One region of the Priestia sp. YIM B13490 genome, then DNA from elsewhere that is predicted to be linked to it. Evidence: riboswitches for the same ligand, from Rfam matches in the RefSeq annotation. Region 1 holds a riboswitch; each other region holds the start of a gene.
The links. A riboswitch is a leader RNA that binds a small molecule or an ion and turns the genes downstream of it on or off. The one in region 1 is predicted to bind S-adenosylmethionine.

Region 1 (4,601 bases):
GGAACATGAGTTGGAATCGATAAACCAAAAATAGTATCTGTTACTGTTTCGGTATTAGCGAGTTCTCCTTCAAGGGCTGCTTGAACCATAGCTCGAGTGTAACTTAACTTCATTCGTTCGCCCACCCCGTATTCACCGCCGGTCCATCCAGTATTTACAAGGTAGACATTTACATTATGTTCATCGATTTTCTTTCCTAGCATTTCTGCATAAGTTGTTGGAGCAAGAGGTAAGAAAGGCTCACCAAAGCATGTAGAGAAAGTAGCCTGTGGCGATGTTACGCCGCGCTCTGTTCCAGCTAACTTACTAGTGTACCCGCTCAGAAAATGGTACATTGCTTGTTCTTTTGTAAGCTTGCTGATTGGAGGTAAGACACCGAAAGCATCAGCAGTTAAAAAGACAATAGCTGTAGGGTGCCCGGCAACGCTTGGCAATACCGTATTATCAATAGAGTCAATTGAATAAGCGGCACGAGTATTCTCTGTTAAACTATTATCATTGTAATCTGCTACTTTCGTATTTTGATTTAACACTACATTTTCCAGTACGGCGCCGAAGCGAATTGCATTGAAGATTTGCGGTTCTTTTTCTTCGGAAAGCTGAATGCACTTCGCGTAGCATCCTCCTTCAATATTAAATACACCAGAGCTTGACCAACCGTGCTCGTCATCTCCGATTAAACGACGGTTTGCATCAGCAGAAAGCGTTGTTTTACCCGTTCCAGATAAACCAAAGAATAATGCAACGTCACCTTCTTCTCCTACGTTAGCAGAACAGTGCATGGATAGAATATTGTTTTGAGGAAGTAAGAAGTTCATCACTGAGAAAATAGATTTTTTCATTTCACCAGCGTATTCAGTTCCTCCAATTAGCACAATGCGTCGCTCTAACGAAAGAATAATGAAGGTTTCAGAATTCGTCCCGTCTGTTTCAGGATCAGCTTTGAACGTTGGAGCTGCTACAATTGTAAACGGCTTCACATCATCATTTGTTTTTTGTTCGGCTGAAGGGCGAATGAATAACTGCTGAGCGAATAGGTTGTGCCATGCAAATTCATTAACTACTTGAATTGGTAACTGATACTTTTTATCAGCTCCAGCATATCCATTAAAAACAAAAAGTTCATCCTGCTTCTTTAAGTGGGTTAAGACTTTTTTGTATAGCGCATCGAATCGCTGAGCAGAAATTGGCTGATTGACAGGTCCCCATTCAACCGTTTTTGAAGACACAGCATCGCTTACAATAAATTTATCTAAAGGAGAGCGACCTGTATATTTTCCGGTTTCGACTGACACAGCACCTGTAGAAGTCAGCGTTCCTTCGCGTCGAGCTAGAATTTTTTCAACAAGTTGTGGAACAGATAATTGGTGTTTTGTTGTTTTTAATTGAAGCAAACCATTTAATTCGATAGACATATCAACAGTACTCATGTGCACTACCTTCCTTTTTTAGCTATTATTTATTCATTAATGTTTGAAATTTATAATTAGTATAACACATTTATTTAATTATTCTATACTATTTAACTAAAAATGTTTGTGTATTATAAAAAAATGTACGTTATACCTATTTTAGACACATGTATATGTGCTAGGAGCGAAAAAAGTGAAGCTATTTTAAGTGAAAGCCTCATTTTGATCTGTCTTATTAACTAAACTTAGTGATGATTCTTAATAAGGTGTACTATTTCGGAATTTGAGTATGTTACATTAAAACAGATTCAAAAATAAAGAGATGATTTCCATTTGAATGTTGTTGACAGTGAAGCGCTTTTTCATGTATTATATGTCCTTGAACGGATACTCTCTTATCCCGAGCTGGTGGAGGGACAGGCCCTATGAAACCCAGCAACCATCGTCATTTTTTTGTGTAGACGATAAGGTGCTAACCTGATGCAAGGGCACAACCTTGATCGATAAGAGTGAAAGGCTTATGTAGAATTTGATACCTTTCCTCGATACAAGGAAAGGTTTTTTTATATTTTTTAACGTGTAATGAAAATAAGGGAATGAGTACCGTATCACAATGTATCGTATTTATAAGGAGGAAAACTGATGTCAACACAACGTCGTCTGTTCACGTCAGAATCTGTTACAGAGGGACATCCCGATAAAATTTGTGACCAAATTTCTGACTCAATTCTTGATGCTATCCTAGCAAAGGATCCAAATGCTCGTGTTGCTTGTGAAACAAGCGTAACAACTGGTTTAGTTTTAGTAAGTGGTGAAATTACAACTTCTACTTACGTGGATATTCCTAAAACAGTTCGTGAAACAATTAAAGGAATTGGCTATACTCGTGCAAAATACGGATTTGATGCTGAAACTTGTGCAGTATTAACATCTATCGACGAGCAGTCAGCTGATATCGCTGCTGGTGTAGACCAAGCGTTAGAAGCACGTGAAGGTCAAATGTCAGATGAAGAAATCGAAGCAATCGGAGCTGGAGACCAAGGCTTAATGTTTGGTTATGCATGTAACGAAACAAAAGAATTAATGCCTCTTCCAATTTCATTAGCTCATAAACTTGCTCGCCGTCTAACAGAAGTACGTAAAGAAGAAATTCTTCCTTACCTTCGCCCGGATGGTAAAACACAAGTAACAGTTGAATATGATGAAAACAACAAACCTGTTCGCATCGATACAATTGTTATTTCAACTCAGCATCATCCAGAAGTAACGTTAGAGCAAATTCAACGTAACTTAAAAGAATATGTTATTAATCCAGTTGTTCCAAACGAGTTAATTGATGAAAATACAAAGTATTTCATTAACCCAACAGGACGTTTCGTAATCGGCGGTCCTCAAGGAGATGCTGGTTTAACTGGTCGTAAAATTATCGTTGATACTTACGGCGGATATGCTCGTCATGGCGGCGGTGCATTCTCTGGTAAGGACGCAACAAAAGTAGACCGTTCAGCAGCTTATGCAGCTCGTTATGTTGCGAAAAACATTGTAGCAGCTGATCTTGCTGATAAATGTGAAGTACAACTAGCATATGCAATTGGTGTTGCACAACCAGTATCTATTTCAATTGATACATTCGGTACAGGAAAAGTTTCTGAAGAAGTACTAGTAGACGTAGTACGCAAAAACTTTGACCTACGTCCAGCGGGCATCATTAAAATGCTTGATTTACGTCGCCCAATTTATAAGCAAACAGCAGCTTACGGCCACTTTGGTCGTACGGACGTGGAGCTTCCTTGGGAGTTCACAGACAAAGCGGAAGCATTAAAAACTCAAGCTTTAGCTAAATAATAAAAAAATCTCCGTGAAAACGGAGATTTTTTTTATGCCCATTGAATATCTGCAGCAGATTTTTCTACGACACCTTCATATTCTGAAAGCAAATGCTGAAAAATGGCGTCCCATGATTGAGTAAGAGCATAGTGTCTCGCTGCATGGCCAAAGTGAAGCCGCTGGTGCAAATCATCGAGTAAACCTGTAATAGCCGAACTGAATTCTTCTAAGGAGTGAGGTTTGCAAAGGTAGCCGTTTCGCCCGTGCTGAACCATCTGTTTAACTCCTCCTGCATTTGCTGCCACTACAGGAGTTCCAGAAGCAAGAGACTCCAGTACAACATTTCCGAAGGTTTCTGTTTCCGAAGGAAAAACAAACAAATCAGATGATGAATAGATATGAGCAAGTTGCTTACCTTCAAGGAAGCCTGTAAATGTCATATGCTCAGATGCTTGCTGCTGCATTTGTTCTTTTAAAGGGCCGTCTCCCACAATAACCCAGTGAATTTGATGGCGGATATGATCCGGTAGAGATCGTGCGATTTTTATTAAAAAATCAGCGTTCTTTTCTTTAGCTAATCTTCCTACATACGTTAAAATGTAGGGCTTTTTAATATTATATTTAATACGAATATCAAAGCGGTCATAGTGGGGGTGAAATAATTTATGATTTACTCCTCGCGACCAAATAGATACGTTGTGAAACCCTTGTTCTTCTAGCTGCTGTTTGGTCACTTCAGAGGGAGCGAATATTTTTTGTACAGGTTTATAAAACCATTTCATATATTTTTGCAGTGGTACACGCATTTTTTCAAGTTCATAGTGAGATAAATAATCAGCAAAATTGGTATGATAAGAGCCGACAAGAGGAAAACCTAATCTTTTCCCGTAATAGGAGCCGCAAAGCCCCATTGTAAAAGGAGTGGCCAAATGAATAATAGAAGGATTGAATTCCTGCAGCTGCTTTTTAATTTTTAGAACGTTTGGCAATGAAAAGCGGCTGTTTGGATAAAGGAAAAACGGCATGCTGGGCGAACGGTGAACATACGTTGAAAATGACTGATCATGAGCAAATTCAGGAGCAAATACCTGGATGGGAATTTGCTTTGATTTGACATACTGGGTAAACTGATAAAGTGTTTTAGCAGCTCCGTTAACTTCTGGAGCAAATGTATCCGTAAATAAAGCAATTCTCATTAGTACTCCTCCTATCAATTAAGTTAAAAATATGTTCAGTGACACAGCACCTGAAAAGATGCCCAGTATCAGGCCTACCATGACATCCGTCGGATAGTGCAGACCGAGATAAATTCTTGAAATTCCTACCGTTACTGCAAGAGGCAAAAGAACGGCAGTGAAGGCT
Region 2 (4,601 bases), on a different contig from region 1:
GTGCCGAAAAGCCAAGAAGAGGCTGGATGATAACGGAGTAGCGTATGAAGAAATCCATATTGTAGAAAACCCGCCAACAAAAGAGCAGCTGCAATCTTATTATCAGAACAGCGGCTTAGAATTAAAAAAATTCTTTAATACAAGCGGTAAAAAATATCGCGAATTAGGACTTAAAGATAAAGTAAGCAGTGCGAGTGAAGATGAACTTCTGTCGATTCTTGCGTCAGATGGCATGTTAATTAAGCGTCCGCTGCTAACAGATGGACAAAAAGTAACGCTTGGTTTCAAAGAAGAGCAGTTTGAGGACGTGTGGAAGTAAGTTTTCAAATAGAAAATTTTTACCTTTTACGTTACACTGTTAATAGGAAGTTATTTTAGGTTGTAGAAAGTGTTCTCCACGTTGAAGGCGCTTTTTATATAAACAAATTACGATACATATTTTGGAGGGATTAAGATGAGTACACCAAAAGATTTGCGTTATTCTGAAGAGCATGAATGGGTAAAAACAGAAGGAGACGTTGTCCGCGTAGGTATTACGCATTTCGCTCAAGCTGAGCTTGGCGACATCGTATTCGTTGAACTGCCAGAAGTAGGAGCAACAGTAGAAGCTGACGAGCCGTTTGGCAGCGTTGAATCAGTAAAAACAGTTTCTGAGCTTTACGCACCAATTAGCGGTGAAGTTGTAGCAGTAAACGACAACTTAAGCGATAGCCCTGAACTTGTTAATGAATCTCCATACGAAGAAGCATGGATGATTACAATCAAACCGTCTGATGCTTCTCAAGTAGATAAGCTAATGACAGCAGAGCAATACGAAGAAATGACAAACGAAGGATAATATTCCTCCATAAATTGTCTTTATGAAAAGTTTTTGACTGGACACTCTATTAGTAAACAAGCTAAAGGAGTGTCTTTTTATGTTTGAAAAACAAAAAATGGACGTTACAGATCGCGTTACAGCTAAATTTCATGACGGCGGTATGAAATTATATGTTGATAAGCAGCCAATTGGTGAAGTTAGTTACGGAACAAGCGGCAATGAATACCGCTTTGAAGAAGGTTATTCGCAAGAAAATAATAAGTTCTATCAATATACGGATGTACAAAAACAAGGTGAAACGCAAAAATATACAGACTGCGACGAAGAAGCAGGATGGTGCTAAACAGTGGCAACTGCCACTGTTTTTCTTGTCTTATGGAAACAATATGGCCTAAGCTGCTTTTTAAAACAGTTCTTTCTTGCAAATTTCTTTTAAAAAACAGGTGAACTGTGATACATTAACGAATATTGTATAGCATAAAGAAATGATGTTACTATACAACTGACGATTATGGGTGATGAAAATGGGGCTAATTGAAATTGAAAAAGTAATTATTGTCGAAGGAAAATCAGATAAAAAGCGTATCCAAGATATCATTCGAGAACCAATTGAAATTATCTGTACAAACGGTACGATTAGTTTATCAAAGCTGGATGAAATTATTGACTGTACGTTTAACAAAGAGGTATACATACTTGTTGACTCTGATGATTCAGGGAATAAGCTAAGAAAACAATTTAAACGAGAGCTTCCGGAAGCAGAGCATCTATATATTGATAAAATGTACCGAGAGGTTGCTGCCGCCCCTAGACATCACATAGCAACAGTATTACTGAGTGCCAATATCGATGTTAATGCAGAATTTTTAACATAAAAGGAATGAGCAACATGCAAGAATGGAGCGAAAAACAGCTTGAAGATCAGTTAAAAGAAGGACAAAGAACGTTTATCTTTTTCCATACACCTTTTTGCGGGACATGTCAGCTGGCAAAAAAAATGTTAACCGTAGCAGAAGCGATGCTGCCCGGTGTGACCATCGGAATGAGCAATTTAAATTATATGCCTTCAAAAGCAGAAATATTTTCAATTGAAAGTGTACCTTGTTTGATTGAAGTGAAAAATGGCGAAATGGTAAAAAAACTCTATGCGTTTCATTCCATCGAGCACGTACTTGAAGAGCTTCGATAATCAAACGTTTGTTTAAAATGAAGAAATTGAAAGAGAGTGAACCGTTGGGGCTGTTGGAATCTTGGGATATTATCCCAAGAACAAAACCTGTTGACAGCCTATCTGACACATGCTAAAATCACACTCATGAATGTTCATAAATGAATGAATATTTCCCAAAAACAAAATAATTGTTGCGAACTCTTATCAAGAGAGGTGGAGGGACTGAGCCCTGTGAAACCCGGCAACCGTCAGACTAACTGAAATGGTGCCAATTCCTGCAAAGCTATGTGCTTTGAAAGATGAGAGAAAGGATTAAATATCGAGCCTTTCTGTCATGCGCAGAGAGGCTTTTTTGATGGGGAAAATTGTTTTACGGCTTTTTCATCCTATAGGGCAACCTAACATAATTAAGTTTTTACTAAAGAAGGTGAAGAAATATGATTACATTAACAGACGTTACAAAAATTTATCAGGCCAAAAGTGGTCAAATAACAGCTGTTGATAATGTGAATCTAACCGTTAACCAAGGTGAAATTTACGGAATTATTGGTTATAGCGGAGCGGGGAAAAGTTCTTTAATTCGCTTGCTAAACGGGTTAGAAACACCAACGACAGGAACGGTCGAAGTAGCAGGTAATGATATTGGAAAAATTAAAGGCGGAAAACTCAGAAAAGCTAGACAAGAAATTAGTATGGTATTTCAGCACTTTAATATCTTGTGGTCGCGTACGGTGCGAGAAAATATTGCTTTTCCGTTAGAAATAGCAGGGATCTCAAAAGAAAAAAGAATGAAACGAGTAGACGAGCTTATCAAGTTAGTCGGGCTTGAAGGGCGTGAAAATGCTTATCCATCACAGCTTAGCGGTGGACAAAAGCAGCGTGTTGGTATTGCTCGAGCGCTAGCCAATAACCCAAAAGTATTGCTGTGTGATGAAGCAACATCAGCGCTTGATCCTCAAACGACAGATTCCATTTTAGATCTGTTAGTAGATATTAATGAGAAGCTAGGGTTAACCATTGTATTGATTACTCATGAAATGCATGTTATTCGTAAAATTTGTCATCGGGTAGCCGTTATGGAAAATGGGGCAGTGGTAGAAGAAGGACAAGTGCTAGAAGTATTCAGAAAACCTAAGCAGCCGATTACAAAACGGTTCGTTCAACAGATTTCTGAACCAGAAGAAACGTTTGAAACAATTGAACAAGTACAGGGGTTATATCCAAGCGGGCAAATTATTCAGCTTACGTTTGTTGGCGGAAAAGCAGAGCAACCGCTCATTACAACGATTTTAAAACAGTTTGATGTAACGATTAATATTTTGCAAGGAAAGATTTCTCATACACAAACAGGTTCATACGGGACGTTGTTCGTTCATTTAGACGGAGAATTAACAGAAGTTGAAAAAGTCATTGCATACATTCATGAGCAGCAGGTAGAAGTGGAGGTAATGACAAATGCTTGAGAAACTATTTCCGAACGTTATTTTAGATGATTTTATTCAAGCGACAAATGAAACACTATATATGACGGCTATTTCAGTTATAGCCACGTTTGTTCTAGGTATTTTATTGGGCTTGCTTTTATTTTTAACGTCCAAAGGACAGCTCTGGCAAAACAAACCTTTATATGCCATTGTGTCAGCAGTTGTAAATATCTTTCGTTCCATTCCATTCATTATTTTAATTGTTTTACTGATTCCATTTACCAAAGCATTGGTAGGAAGTATTTTAGGCGCTAATGCAGCGTTACCTGCTTTAATTGTGGGAGCAGCACCATTTTATGCGCGTCTTGTAGAAATTGGTCTGCGTGAAATTGATAAAGGTGTTATTGAAGCTGCTAAATCAATGGGAGCAACAACAAGCACTATTATCTTTAAAGTGCTGTTACCTGAATCGCTGCCAGCTTTAATTTCTGGTTTGACGGTAACAACGATTGCGCTAGTCGGCTATACGGCAATGGCGGGTGTGATTGGAGCTGGAGGTCTTGGGAATCTTGCATATTTAGAAGGATTCCAGCGCAGTCATAATGATGTAACGCTAGCTGCTACGATCTTAATTTTGATTATTGTATTTATTATCCAACTTATTGGAGATGCGATTACTGCAAAAATTGATAAAAGATAAAGGGAGGATTATTTATTATGAAAAAATGGCTTTCGGCTTTAGCACTAACATCTGCGCTAGTAGTAGGATTAGCTGCATGTGGATCTAACAATGGATCAAAAGATGAAAAGAAAATTGTTGTGGGTGCATCTAATACGCCTCATGCTGAAATTTTAGAACAAGCAAAACCGATTTTAGAAAAACAAGGAATCGACTTAGAAATTAAAAAATTCCAAGATTACATCTTACCGAACACAGCTCTTGCAAACAATGAAATTGATGCAAACTACTTCCAGCACGTTCCTTATATGAATTCAGTGCTGAAAGATCACAAGGGTGAAAAAGGGTATGATTTTGTAAGTGCCGGTGCCATTCACATTGAACCAATCGGTATCTACTCTAAAAAATACAAAAGCTTAAAAGATCTTCCGAAAAACGGCACAGTTATTATGCGTGATGCAGTAGCAGAGCAAGGACGTATTTTATCGATTTTTGAAAAAGCCGGCG
Region 3 (4,601 bases), on a different contig from region 1:
GGAGATCAAAATCTATGAAAAGACTATTTTATACAGTCAGCACTTTTTGTTTTGTTTGGCTTGCTTTTGCAGCCATTCATGTCAGCGCTCTTTCGATTGAGAAGCTTCCAATGAAGAAATCATCTGAACAATGGTCGGTTGAACTGACAAAAGCGAGCATGACGGGAGATAATCAGCTAAAGTGGAAAAATAACGTCTATCATACATATGGATTAACCGTTGAAAACATTGGAAAAGACGTAGAGCGCGTGCATGTCCAAGCTTTTCGGCACGAAGGAAAAAATAAGGCGAAATACAGCTTGTTTTCTCCTATTGAAAGGTCTAACTTAAGCAAAAGCGGTCAGCGTTTTCGCTACGCGAATTTTGCTGTTCCTGGAAAAGCGGCAAGTTTAGACATTATGATTAACTGGACGGACGAACGAGGCAATCATCAAGAACATTTTGAATTTAAATAAAAGTCTTCGCTTAGGCGAAGACTTTTTTTGCAGGAATTTATCCTCGCATGTGGAAAACGAACACGAAAGGAGAGATCCATAATGATTGCAAAAGCTACTGAAGAAGAATTACAGGAAATTCGGACGAAATCTGCTGATGCGCTGTTTGAAGGAACGATGAAGCAGTTTCATCCGTCAGCTGAACGCGTAAATGAACTAGTTGGTAGTGCCTTTGAAAAAGGCTGTTATTATTTAGTTTTAAGACAAGAAAATAAACTCGCAGGCTGGGTTCTTATCGGCCCATCTACCGACTTCTTTTCAAAAGAAGAAATTGGCTTTATCTACGAATTATATGTTGTACCCGAATACCGCGGGCAAGGTTTAGCCAAGCCGTTAATGCAAAAAGCAATTGATGAATTGTCTATCAAAGGATACCCTGAAATCAGACTCAGCGTTCATGCTGGGAATTTTGCACAGCATGTGTATCGTGAACTTGGCTTTGTAGATAAACAAATATCAATGAGCTTCCAAGTGGCAAAACGTCCGTAACGTTGATGAATGTCAGCGAGTCCATAAAACATAAGATGTTATACATGCGATGAGGTTCGGTAATGAAAGTAAAAGTAAATAAGTAGCCCAAACAGCGCCTTTATCTAGTACTTCAACGGCTCCTCCAGCTGTATTGTCTGAGGAGGGGGGGGCTTCAAGCGCGTTCATAATCAAAGCCGCTGCTGCTAAAATAATCCCTCCAATACTTCCGGTTGTTTTGACAATTGCAATATGGAAAGTAGATGAAAAGGCAATGCTGAGAAGCAGCAGCAAGCTTCCCAAAAAAGCAGATAACATATATCGTTTCATGTGCTCACCATCCTTTATGAAAGCATACCATATTTTACTTCTTTTTTCTTTTTATTGAAAAGCTATTGACGTAACCTATAAAACATATTAGAATAGTCAGAAATAATTTAAAAACGAAATATTCTTATCTAGAGAGGTGGAGGGACTGGCCCTTTGAAACCTCAGCAACCACAATTATTGAATGGTGCTAATTCCAGCATAGCCTAGCTCTGACAGATAAGAAGAGGAATCTTTTTCTATGATGAAATCCTCTTCTTAGGAAGAAACATTTCGTATAGAAAAGGTGATGACATTGAATAATACACAAACGAATTTATGCATTAATGATTATTTAGATCTATACTTATTAGCAAAAGAAATAAAAGACGAAACGTGGCAGCAGGAAATTTTAGAGGCGCTAAAAACGCATCAAAATCGTTCATTTGAAGAAAAACAATCCGCTCTAGTTCAAGAGATATGGGAAGATTTTAAACAGTTAAATGAAGATATTTCTTTTACGTATCGCTTAATTCAAGAAGAGCCAACTAACGAACAATTTCAGGCTAACTTAAGGCACTTGAGAGAACGGCGGATCACGCTGAGCCGTGAGTTATATTTAGCTAAAAAACAGTATGTTGAACACACGCAATAAAAAGATCCGCTTGAGAAACAAGCGGTTTTTTTGCGTAAAAATGTTAGAATCGTTATATTTCGGGTAGTAAATAGATAAGACAAGCAAAGGAGGGATAACAGTGGCTCAAGGTGTATTGTGTGAAGTGAATGAGTGCATGTATTGGAAATCCGGAAATAAATGCAGTGCAGAGTCCATTTACGTTGTGAGTCCTGAAAGTAGTCACCATGTTTCTGAAACGGAAGAACCTGGCTGTAAAACTTTTGAACCCGCGAGATAAATGCTAGTTTTTATAAAAAAGCATAAAATGAACGATGCGCTGACGGAGTTGAGTCGGCGTTTTTCTATTTTTAAAAAATACTATTACTTAAGTGCAATAATAAATACATAGTAAAAAAGTAGTGCCTATGTCTAATTGTGCGTTTAAACAAAATGATAAGATAATTTTTTTGTTTTTCGACAAAAGAAAAGTGAGGGAAAGGTGATAGAATACAAATATACAGCCTAGCTGTCTTTTAGCACAAATTTATATGAAAGCGCTAACAAAAAAGGCTGTGTTCATCTCGTTTTGACAGATTGGAAAAAGGGGAGACGTTTATGCAGGGGAAAACTCAGGGGAAAGAATTGAAACGCGGGTTAGAAGAAAGACATGTGACGCTGATGTCCTTAGGAGCAGCCATAGGGGTAGGACTGTTTCTTGGATCTGCATCTGCTATTAAATTAGCAGGGCCAGGAATATTATTGGCGTACGGATTTAGCGGAATGATTATGTTTTTTATTATGAGAGCACTTGGAGAAATGGCGATTCAAAAACCTGTTGCAGGTTCATTCAGCAAGTACGCACGCGACTACTTAGGGCCGCTTGCTGGTTATTTAACAGGTTGGAACTACTGGTTTTTATGGGTTGTAACATGTATGGCTGAAATTACAGCCGTTGGTATTTATATGGGGTATTGGTATCCGGATGTACCAAACTGGATTTGGGCGTTATCGGCGCTTGTCATCATGACAACGGTTAACTTCTTAGCTGTTAAGGCATATGGTGAACTGGAATTTTGGTTTGCACTTATTAAAATTTTAGCGATTGTATTAATGATTGCCGTTGGATTATTAATGATCGTGTTCGGAATCGGCAACGGCGGCGTTGCGACTGGTATCAAAAACTTGTGGGACAACGGCGGACTGTTCCCGAACGGATTCAAAGGTATTTTGCTGTCGCTGCAAATGGTCATGTTTGCGTATTTAGGAATTGAAATGATCGGCGTTACCGCGGGAGAAGTGAAAAATCCCGAAAAATCTCTAGCAAGAGCGATTGATTCTGTCTTTTGGCGTATTCTGATTTTCTACGTCGGTGCGTTATTTGTCATTATGTCGATTTATCCGTGGCAAGAGATTGGTTCACAGGGAAGCCCGTTTGTATTAACATTTGAAAAAATCGGCATTCCAGCGGCGGCTGGTATCATTAACTTTGTTGTACTAACAGCAGCTCTTTCTTCTTGTAACAGCGGTATTTTTAGTACAGGCCGTATGCTGTTTAACTTAGCAGAACACGGAGAAGCACCAAAAGGATACGGTCAGCTTACAAAGGGCGGCGTACCGGGAAAAGCTGTTTTGGCATCAGCAGGTGCGCTATTAGTCGGAGTAGCGTTAAACTACATTGTGCCTGCCAAAGTATTTACGTGGGTAACAAGTATTGCAACATTCGGTGCGATTTGGACATGGGGAATTATTTTGCTTTCTCAAATTAAATATCGCAAAACGTTAAAAACAGGTGAAGAGGCAAAGCTGAAATACAAAATGCCTTTATTTCCGTTAACATCTTATGTGTCACTTGCGTTCCTAGCGCTGGTAGTGGTTCTCATGGCATATAATCCAGATACAAGAATTGCAGTTGTCATCGGACCATTATGGTTTATCGGTCTTATTATCGCGTACTACGCAAAAGGATTTCATAAACGAAGTCAAAGTTCAGCTGCAGCTGAGCAAAAGCTAGTGAAATAACAGAAAAGACCTCTTTCTTGGAAAGAGGTCTTTTTTCATTAGTTTATGTGTGAATGATTAGTTTATTTTAAGGGATCATTGGTACGGATAAATAATGTAGAAAATATTCTATTTATTCTGTACTATTTAGTTAGAGAATTCGTTAATGATTAAACGGTAATTGAAAGTGGATGAGTATGTTAGTTTTATGCTTTTTAACGCCACACAGTGCATCGAAAAGTTGGGAGGACATATGCAGAAATGATTGAAACATTTAGTGAAAAAGACATAAAAGGTTTGCTGCTGTTATCGCAGCTGGAAAAATGGGATTATAGTGAAGCAGATTTACATACGATTTTTTCATCTGGAGACGTATTTGGTCATAGAAATGAGAACGGAGACATCGTATCAAGTGTGGCCGTAATTTCGTACAAAAATCAGTCAGCTTTTATAGGAATGGTGATTGTGAGAAAAGATTACCGAAAACAAGGGTTAGCCGGGCAGCTCATGAAGCACTGTCTGCAAGTTCTTTCCCCTGAGATGAATGCCTACTTAATTGCGACAAAAGAAGGTGAGCACTTATATCAAACAACAGGGTTTAAAACCGTGGACTATGTAAGTAAATACATAATCAGTGAATACACACCAAGAGCATTTAAAGTTTCAGGATTTTATACACGACCCTTAAAGAGAAGTGACTTCAAAGGGATTGTAAAGCT
Region 4 (4,601 bases), on a different contig from region 1:
TGAATCGATTACAAGAGGAACCTTCACTTTTTTTACAACTTCTTGAATAAATTCCTCCATGTCTTCCATTTCTTCACGGTCCGGATCTGCCAAGCAAATATCAATAACGTGAGCACCATTTTTAACTTGAGCACGCGCAATTTCAGATGCTTCTTCAATTTTTCCTTCCGCAATCAGACGCTTGAACTTGCGAGAACCGATTACATTCGTACGTTCTCCCACAAAAAGAGGGCGCATAGAATCGTCATATACAAGCGGTTCAATACCGGTTACAGCATGGTTATGCTCGGAGCGATCAAGCGAACGGGGCGCAACCTCTTTTACCGCTTCCGCCAGTGCTTTAATATGAGCAGGCGTTGTACCGCAGCATCCGCCTACAAAGTTCAGCCAGCCTTTATCAGCAAACCCTTTAATTTTTTGAGCAAGCAGCTCAGGGGATTCATGATAATTGCCTTCTTCATCCGGAAGTCCAGCGTTTGGATAACAGCTAACTGCTGAAGTGGCTAGGTCTGAAAGAGAGCGAATATGATCCGTCATAAATTCAGGGCCTGTCGCGCAGTTAAGTCCGACTGAAAGAGGCTTCATGTGTTCCAGTGATAAGTAAAAAGATTCGATATCTTGACCAGCGAGAGTTGTTCCCATCGGCTCAATTGTTCCTGAAATCATAATAGGAACTTCGGTTTTTAGTTTTTCAAACGCCGCTGTAATACCTAAAAATGCGGCTTTTACGTTCAGCATATCTTGACAGGTTTCGACTAAAAGCAAGTCAACGCCGCCGTCTAACAAACCTCGAGCTTGCTCTTCATACGATTCTACTAACTCAGGGAATGTAATACCTCCGGTAACAGAGAGAGTTTTAGTGGTAGGACCGATAGCTCCAGCTACGAACCTAGGCCATTCGGGAGTTGAATATTTATCGCGGGCTGCACAAGCAAGCTTCACAGCTTCGATATTCAATTCATACGCCAAGTGACCTAAATCGTATTCATCAAGTACGGTAGATGTTGAGCCAAACGTATTGGTTTCAATGATGTCAGCACCTGCTGCAAAGTACTCTTCATGAATGCGCTGAATCACATGAGGCGCTGTTCGAGTCAAATATTCGTTGCAGCCTTCATATTCTTCGCCGCCAAAATCTTCAGCGGTTAAATCAGCATCTTGAATCATCGTTCCCATTGCTCCATCGATGATGAGTATTCGCTTCTTTAGTTGTTGTTCGATAAGTGAGCTCATTTATATCTTCCTTTCTGATGTAACAAGTTGCTTGTCATGAATATAGCGTGTTAGAATTTCGGTCATTTCATAGCGCATAAACGGCGTAATTAAGTAAATACCGTCAAATAACTCATATGCTGTATCAATTAAGCTTTTTGCAATCGCAAGACCTTCGACTTCACCGCGGATTCGGTCATTTCCCGTTGCATCCATGCGTTCTAGAATATCTTCTGATAATTTAATTCCAGGTACTTCATGGTGAATAAATCGAGCATTTCTTGCGCTTGTTAACGGCATGATACCGATATATACCGGTGTTGTTAAATGTTTGGTTGCTTCATATACCTCTTCAATTTGCTTAGTTGAATAGAGAGGCTGAGTAATGAAATAGTGAGCCCCGCAGTCGATTTTCTTTTCCAAACGCTGAACGGCTCGGTCTAAGTGACGCACGTTTGGGTTAAAGGCAGCTGCAATGGAAAAATTGGTTTTTTGACCAAGTGGTTTGCCGGAATAAGATAGTCCTTCATTAAACTGAGCGATTAAACTAATCAAGTCAAATGAAGATAAATCGTAGACCGAAGTGGCGCCAGGGAAATCGCCAACTTTTGACGGATCACCCGTAATTGCAAGTACTTGATTCATTCCTAGCGTATGAAGTCCCATTAAATGAGATTGAAGTCCAATTAAATTTCGGTCGCGACAGGTAATATGAATAAGCGGTCGTGCTTTTGTTTCTTGCTGCATCAGTGTTGCCATTGCCAAGTTGCTGATGCGAGGTGAGGCAAGAGAATTATCAGCTAATGTAATAGCATCTACGCCGACTTTATCAAGTGCTTTTGCGCCTTCTAAAAATTTCGTCGGACCAAGCTGTTTAGGCGGATCTAGCTCGACGATAACCGAGCGGCGCTTCTTCACAATTTCATGCATATGAGGTTTATCCTGCTGCTCACGCTCTTGAACCGTAACGGCAGGTCTCATTTTAACAACTTTGCTTGTAATCGGAGGCAGCTCTTTTAAGGCAGATGACATTGCGCGTACGTGAGCTGGTGTTGTACCGCAGCATCCTCCAATTAAGCGAACCCCTTGTTCGCGGAATAAACGCGCGCTTTCTACAAAGTAGTCTTCATTTGTTTCATATTCCAGCTTTCCTTCCACATACGCCGGAAGGCTGGCATTAGGGTAAGCAGATAAGAAAGCACGATCAGGAAGCGGTACTTCTTCAAGAGACTGAATCATATGATAAGGACCTAAACGGCAGTTTAGCCCGACAACATCTGCTCCCAGCGCCTCTAATTCTTTTAATGCATCTGCTAAAGGGCGGCCATCTTGCAGTACGCCAATATCATGCAGGGAAACGTGAGTAATAATAGGCTTATCCGTTTCTTTTCTTGCCAGTGTAAGAACGGTTTTTAATTCTTCGAAATCATAGTATGTTTCAAACAAAAGGCCATCCACGCCTTCATTTAAAAGCCAAAACATCTGTTCACGAATGCTTCGCTTAACCTCTTCTAAACTAATAGCGTTTTTTTGGAAAGAACGAATTCCGCCGAGTGTACCAACCACGTAAGCCTGATCTTTTGCAGCTTGTTTTGCTAATTTTACACCAGCAACATTGATGTCTTTGACTGAATCTTCTAATCCATAACGGGCAAGTTTTTGATAATTAGCAGCGTACGTATTTGTTTGAATAACGTTTGCACCAGCTTCTACATAGGCTCTGTGAATACGAGAAACCTCTTCTGGTTTGGTGATGTTTAGTTCTTCAAAACAGCTGTCAATACCGTGTGAGTAAAGGAGGGTACCAGTGGCACCATCCCCAATTAAAATTTTAGACTTTAAATCTTCAAGTAACCCCATGTCAAAACCTCCTTAAATTGTTTCGCTTCTATTTCACGAGTGATTCGTTTTATGCAATATGCCGATAAAATAGAAAAAGTCTTCTTAAGAAGAAGACTTTTTTCGCCTTCTTATCTTCCAAGCAATAAATTGCTTGCTGGATTTAGCACCATGTCTCTAACGACTGGTTGCTGAGGTTTCAAAGGGCCAGTCCCTCCACCTCTCATGATAAGAATCAATTGTATATAATTGAAACATATTTTTTTAAATAGAAAGAATACTTATTTAATAATTTATCTGATTTTTAGAAATTATACAACAGTAAATTGTGAATTTCCAGCAAATATTGAGGAAAATTTAAAAGCTAAAGGGGAAATATCCGTATATTTTGTTTGAAAATGACTGTTATGTTAGGGGTTAAGGAGTTTTTTGTGAGAAATACAAAAAGAAAATGAAAAAAATAAACCAAAAGGCACAAGCACTGGGATATGCGTAGATTTACATGTAAAAAGGCTCGTCTTTTTTTTATCGTTTCTACATATAGTGAACTATGAAGGGTAGAAGGGTGATGGGCATGAAAAGGTGGAAACTCACGCTGCAGGTTGCTGCTACGTATGTAGGCACCGTTGTAGGAGCCGGTTTTGCAACAGGCAAGGAAATCGTTCAATTTTTTACACAGTACGGGGAACTTGGAATGGTCGGAATTTTGGTCAGCGGCTTGTTTTTTATTTGGCTAGGTTCAAAAATGATGCTGCTTTCGCACGCAATTGGGGCTTCTTCTTATCAGCAGCTTAATACATATTTATTTGGTGATGTGCTTGGAAAAGTGGTAAACGGTGTAATGATTGTCATTTTATTTGGAGTAACTTCAGTCATGCTAGCGAGTACGGGAGCAATAGGAAAAGAACAGTTTGGGCTGTGGCCTCCTGTTGGAATGATTTTTACAATTGTTTTAACTTATATATTTATCGCAAAAGGAATTAACGGTATTTTAATGGTTAATTCTCTTGTTGTACCGATGATGCTTTCATTTGCTTTTATCATCTTTATGCCGAATATCAGCTATTTCTCACTGATTCAAACGAAGCCGGATTTAACGCTCGTCACGCAGTGGAAGTGGGCGGTTAGTCCCTTTTTATATATTTCCCTGAATCTAGCTTTGGCTCAGGCCGTTTTGGTCCCATTAGGAAGCTCGGTGAAAGATAGGAGCGTGATTACAAAAGGGGCCTTAATAGGAGGATGTGTACTTACGTTTATGCTTGTTTCTACTCATCTTGCCCTTTCCAATTTGCCTTATTCATTTCAACTTGATATTCCGATGAGTGCCGTTGTTAAAAATATCTCAGCGTGGGTGAATGTTTTATTTACGGTAGTTGTGTTGGGCGAGATTTTTACTACATTGATTGGAAATGTATTTGGCATCGCTAAGCAGCTTCAGTCATTTCTTCCCCTCAATGACAAACAAGCTTTTGCGTTTATTATCTTGGCTTGCTTTATTATTGGGCAATTCGGATATGCCCAGCTTCTTGAGTTTTTGTATCCGATATTTG

Region 2: another riboswitch for S-adenosylmethionine. It lies ahead of ACFX4R_RS19640 (methionine ABC transporter ATP-binding protein); the one in region 1 lies ahead of metK (methionine adenosyltransferase).
Region 3: another riboswitch for S-adenosylmethionine. It lies ahead of ACFX4R_RS00865 (hypothetical protein); the one in region 1 lies ahead of metK (methionine adenosyltransferase).
Region 4: another riboswitch for S-adenosylmethionine. It lies ahead of ACFX4R_RS06675 (bifunctional homocysteine S-methyltransferase/methylenetetrahydrofolate reductase); the one in region 1 lies ahead of metK (methionine adenosyltransferase).

Annotation. Positions count from the first base shown of each region.
Region 1 is NZ_JBHZOT010000004.1:337,205-341,805, reverse strand. It holds gene pckA (phosphoenolpyruvate carboxykinase (ATP)) at 1-1,430, opposite strand, end outside; SAM riboswitch class I at 1,805-1,922, shown strand; gene metK (methionine adenosyltransferase) at 2,055-3,257, shown strand; gene ACFX4R_RS16050 (glycosyltransferase family 4 protein) at 3,290-4,435, opposite strand; gene ACFX4R_RS16045 (phosphatase PAP2 family protein) at 4,454-4,601, opposite strand, start outside.
Region 2 is NZ_JBHZOT010000006.1:300,051-304,651, forward strand. It holds gene ACFX4R_RS19615 (arsenate reductase family protein) at 1-319, shown strand, start outside; gene gcvH (glycine cleavage system protein GcvH) at 455-838, shown strand; gene ACFX4R_RS19625 (YusG family protein) at 918-1,163, shown strand; gene ACFX4R_RS19630 (toprim domain-containing protein) at 1,345-1,695, shown strand; gene ACFX4R_RS19635 (thioredoxin family protein) at 1,710-2,009, shown strand; SAM riboswitch class I at 2,190-2,297, shown strand; gene ACFX4R_RS19640 (methionine ABC transporter ATP-binding protein) at 2,429-3,454, shown strand; gene ACFX4R_RS19645 (methionine ABC transporter permease) at 3,447-4,115, shown strand; gene ACFX4R_RS19650 (MetQ/NlpA family ABC transporter substrate-binding protein) at 4,133-4,601, shown strand, end outside.
Region 3 is NZ_JBHZOT010000001.1:170,101-174,701, forward strand. It holds gene ACFX4R_RS00850 (hypothetical protein) at 15-455, shown strand; gene ACFX4R_RS00855 (GNAT family N-acetyltransferase) at 537-983, shown strand; gene ACFX4R_RS00860 (hypothetical protein) at 996-1,292, opposite strand; SAM riboswitch class I at 1,414-1,515, shown strand; gene ACFX4R_RS00865 (hypothetical protein) at 1,579-1,923, shown strand; gene ACFX4R_RS00870 (DUF1540 domain-containing protein) at 2,024-2,182, shown strand; gene alaP (alanine permease AlaP) at 2,500-3,903, shown strand; gene ACFX4R_RS00880 (GNAT family N-acetyltransferase) at 4,144-4,601, shown strand, end outside.
Region 4 is NZ_JBHZOT010000002.1:240,875-245,475, reverse strand. It holds gene metH (methionine synthase) at 1-1,233, opposite strand, end outside; gene ACFX4R_RS06675 (bifunctional homocysteine S-methyltransferase/methylenetetrahydrofolate reductase) at 1,234-3,072, opposite strand; SAM riboswitch class I at 3,180-3,286, opposite strand; gene ACFX4R_RS06670 (YkvI family membrane protein) at 3,626-4,601, shown strand, end outside.